Regions from separate parts of the Paenibacillus sp. FSL H8-0315 genome, predicted to be linked through region 2. Evidence: predicted binding sites of a transcription regulator. Region 2 holds the regulator's gene; the other holds the start of a gene.

Region 1 (2,208 bases), 1.3 Mb from region 2:
TACTGGTTTGAACAAAACGGAGAGCCTACAGACCCCTCGTCTCCATCCGATTCGAGTGTTGTTCAGCTAACCTTCCCATCAGACCGCTATCCTGAGACCGCCAAGCATATTCAGGATGCCATTGCGAAAGGTGAATCCGCCACATGTACGATTAACCGAGAGCAGGCTGAAGAGAACCGTAAAGAGTCCTTAAAAGGGATCCCCACTAAAAAGGGGTATGACCGGGATGAATGGCCAATGGCTATGTGTAAGGAAGGCGGCGTTGGTGCCGACATTGAATACATAACGCCAAGCGATAACCGCGGGGCAGGAAGCTGGGTTGGCAATCAGCTGGAGGATTATGCAGACGGAACCCGGGTAGAATTTATGTTTAAATAACGATCTGTCTGACCATCCCAGGCAACAGAATAGCCCCACCTGGCATTCGCCAGATGGGGCTACACTGCACATCAGCTAACTTAGAATAAGCAAGCTTTAGTGATGATAACCAGCAAGATGAAAAGTACCAGAATTGCTCCTGTTGAAGTCCAAGGACTACACACCGGACCTACTGATGCTGGACTTACTACCGGACCTACGTTACAACCACAACCATGTTCCATTCCCATTTTCAATTCCTCCTAATGATTAATGACTACAGCACAAGATATGTAAAAAGGAGATAAGCCGTTTGGGCGAATTGGCAAACAAATGCCAATCACCTAATGAATTGAAGGTGGACAGTCGATAAACAGGATATACACAAAGGAGGTGCAATATGGATATAGCTGCATTATCAATGGCAATGAGCCAAGCATCCTTAGCTCAAAATGTAGGGATACAGGTCATGAATATTGCCAAGAATCAGGCTGAAACCCAGAGCCAAACCATGGTGGAAATGCTGGGCAAAAGCGTTGCTCCTAATTTGGGAAAAACACTTGATATTAGTGTGTAATTGCTTTATGCTAAGGATACATGAGAACGAATGTTCTTGTGTATCCTTAGCATTTTTTTACTCTACATAGCCCTTCGGGCTTTTCTTTTGCGCATTTATGCGAACATACGATCCCATTAGTGATTTATTAGTGATTTTAAACGAGGTGAATAAGTTGGAGAACATGAAATCATATTATCAAATGACTGTGCTTGAGAAATGGACGGAGGATTTATACAAGCGATTAAATCTTCATCAGCCCTCACAAATTTCAATATCGTATATTGCAGAGCGGCTTAATATCTGGGTTCATTATTTGGATGTGAGAAGCAAGAGCATTGAAGCGTCTGCAGGGATGTACAGCCTGTTTATCGACAACCGCCTTCCAGCCAATCTTCAACGGCTAGAGTTTCTTCATGAACTGTGTCACCTCCTTCGCCATGGCAGTGATAATCAGACCTTGATGCCAGAGCATTTCACGCGGGCACAGGAGGATGAATCCGAGCGTTTTATCTTGTATGCGGCGATGCCTTACTCCATGATCTCCCGCATGACATTGCCTGAGCAACGGGAGGATGCCATCTCCTATCTCGCAGCAGAATTTCAAGTTCCTGCCGAGCTGGCCTTACAGCGGATTGATCAGATCCAAAGACGTGTGTTCCAAGGGCAATTATTGGCCGTGATGGGAAGAAACGAAGAACGACTGACACATATTCGCAACGGATCACGGAGATAATAAGCTTAGTTGCAATAGTGCTCTGCATATTCATTTATGGTGGAATTTCTCGTGAGGGGGAACGACATGGAAGCCATTAAAGTAATTGAATTATTACTGACTCATCCGGATTATAATGTAGATGCAGTACACCCCGAAATCCCGGATTTCGTGGGCATTGAGACGATTGAGGTGGATCACGAAACGGGGACCTTCTCCATTTTATTGCAAGAACCCAAAGAGGACTAAAAGAGAATCATTATTCTTCATAAGTTAAAAGGCAGCAAATATAGTATGTCCCGGCAATTCTTCTTTCGCTTACGCCTGGATTACTATCAGTATTTGCTGCCTTTTTGTATAATCTGTTATGCAAATACAAACTGTATCACACCAATAAGAATTAGAATAACAAATACACCGACAAAACCCCATATTAAAAACCATAAGATTTTCACCCCCGGCAGCCTCGGACTTGCCTGGTCCTCCAGCATCTTAATTTGCTGCTCCAGCTCCAGTATTTTCTCTTCTCCTGCGTCATATATCTATGAATGACATACCAGTCTCAGTATATTATCTTATA
Region 2 (2,208 bases):
AGCTTGTCAAGGTCTACTCCCTGCAAGCTCTACTGGTCATTCTATTATGTTCTCAGAAAATTAATAAATAGGTAAAGTAAGTATGTCTCCAGCGTTAATTTGACTACTCTTAATCCCACTTGAACGTTTAATTCCTTCTATATAAACAACTGTCTTCATATCAGCTGGTTTATTCTTAAGAGCAATACTCCATAGTGTATCTCCACGTTCAACCACAATCCGCTTCTCTTCCTTCATTATAGTCGTCGATCCTGCAAACACATTTCCCACTACTGTTAGGCCAGATAATACTAGCACGAAAATCAATATTAACTTAATAAAGAAATCTTGACGGAACAACGAAATCATCCCTCCAAGCAAACGTTCCGTTATCTCTTTCACCTTAGCGGAATTACGGGCAACGTCATTATGTCCTATAGATTCAACCACAGGGGCCTTGTCGTAGATGCTGCGGTATGTACTGTATTTTAGCATAATCATCATCCTCCAAACACTTGTTCTTACTTTCGAATTTATAATAACACGAACATGTGTTTTGTTCAATACTATTTCAGAACAATTGTTCTCTTTTTTTCGAGAGACTCAAGCGGTTCATTTTATTATCATTTGTCTACCATTTTTTAACTCTAGCAGATTAATATTTATAATAGTTAGAACTTATGTTTGTGCGAACGGTAGTTCTATGTTATAATTTTCCCAAACATTACTATATGGGGTTGATTCCAATGTCAAAGATTTCAAGTCGCCAGCTGGCGATCCTGGAATTTATACGAAGCGAAGTCCGCAGCAAGGGTTATCCACCTTCCGTCCGGGAAATTGGAGAAGCTGTTGGCCTTGCTTCCAGCTCCACAGTTCACGGTCATTTGGACCGGCTTGAGAAGAAGGGACTTATTCGTCGAGATCCAACGAAGCCACGTGCAATAGAATTACTAGGCCAAGAGGATTCAGAGAATGTTCACCAATTCGCGCAGACCATCTCACGGATTCCTGTTGTAGGTAAAGTTACCGCCGGGGTACCTATCACTGCTACAGAGAATATCGAAGACTACTTCCCACTTCCTACTCACTATGTAGGTGACAACAAAGTATTTATGCTGTCTGTCATGGGTGATAGTATGGTGGACGCAGGCATTATGAATGGTGACTATGTGATTGTTCGCCAACAACAAACAGCGGACAACGGAGATATCGTTGTAGCCATGACCGAAGAAGATGAAGCAACCGTTAAGACCTTTTACAAGGAACGTGATCATATACGGCTTCAGCCGGAGAATCCAGCTTATGAGCCGCTTCGCCTTAATCGCGTAACTATTCTCGGAAGAGTCATCGGATTGTTTCGAGATATCCACTAAGTATGCACTTCTAACATAAAAGGCTGTTCCGCATATGCGGAACAGCCTTTTTTCTACGTTTTTTTGCTTTTCCAACCACTTACGAACATTTGTTCCCAATGGCTAAAATGGCCATCTTCTATGAATAACCCTTTAGGCGTTCTGCTCATATCCTAATTAGAAAGGAGTGTTGCGTATAATGCCCAACTACCGAATTATTGTAGATCTGACCCAACGAATGTTATATCTTCTGGACAATGATATTGTGATTAGAGGTTTCCCTGTCGGCATCGGTAAGATGTTAACCCAATCCCCAGTGGGTGAATTCACTATTATTAACAAACAACCCGACCCAGGGGGTCCCTTCGGTGTTTTTTGGATGGGACTGTCTAAACCACACTACGGAATTCATGGAAACAATGACCCTTCCTCCATTGGGAAAGAGGTGTCCCACGGCTGCATCCGGATGTACAACGAGGATGTGTTAGCACTCGCTGCTATTGTCCCTATAGGCACACGAGTAACGATAAGAAATTAAATTCGAATGGAGGCTCGGCAACCCCCAAATCACATTAAAAAATGGGGGTCATTACATAAGTAAGTATTTTTTCATTAGCATACTAGGAGTTTGGTGATTATATGTCGAATATTGTTAACAGGATTGCAAATTGAAAAGGATGTGTTTAGTTTGAATAATTCAAAAATTAGAACCCTCGTCGATTTTAAAGTCGATGCACTGGGTAAGCTGTCCGGTTTACTTTTAAATGATGAACAAGCTAGTGGAAAAAAAGTGAATTTGCTCACCTCTTTTGGCAGCATTCAGGGAATCGTCTCTCCAACCGTCTCCAACAAAGAGGATGTATTTGATTTAAAATCT

Evidence for each region. The regulator LexA, encoded in region 2, represses DNA repair genes until DNA is damaged. The targets are predictions, from matches to a motif close to CGAACATATGTTCG.
Region 1: MHB56_RS07030 (ImmA/IrrE family metallo-endopeptidase) is a predicted target of LexA. The motif match lies at 1,035-1,048, and genes of this name have one in related genera.

Annotation. Positions count from the first base shown of each region.
Region 1 is NZ_JBBOTA010000001.1:1,623,105-1,625,312, forward strand. It holds gene MHB56_RS07015 (NucA/NucB deoxyribonuclease domain-containing protein) at 1-378, shown strand, start outside; gene MHB56_RS07020 (hypothetical protein) at 459-608, opposite strand; gene MHB56_RS07025 (YjfB family protein) at 758-934, shown strand; gene MHB56_RS07030 (ImmA/IrrE family metallo-endopeptidase) at 1,098-1,649, shown strand; gene MHB56_RS07035 (hypothetical protein) at 1,716-1,877, shown strand.
Region 2 is NZ_JBBOTA010000001.1:350,707-352,914, forward strand. It holds gene MHB56_RS01425 (LysM peptidoglycan-binding domain-containing protein) at 61-474, opposite strand; gene lexA (transcriptional repressor LexA) at 726-1,352, shown strand; gene MHB56_RS01435 (L,D-transpeptidase) at 1,531-1,869, shown strand; gene MHB56_RS01440 (hypothetical protein) at 2,020-2,208, shown strand, end outside.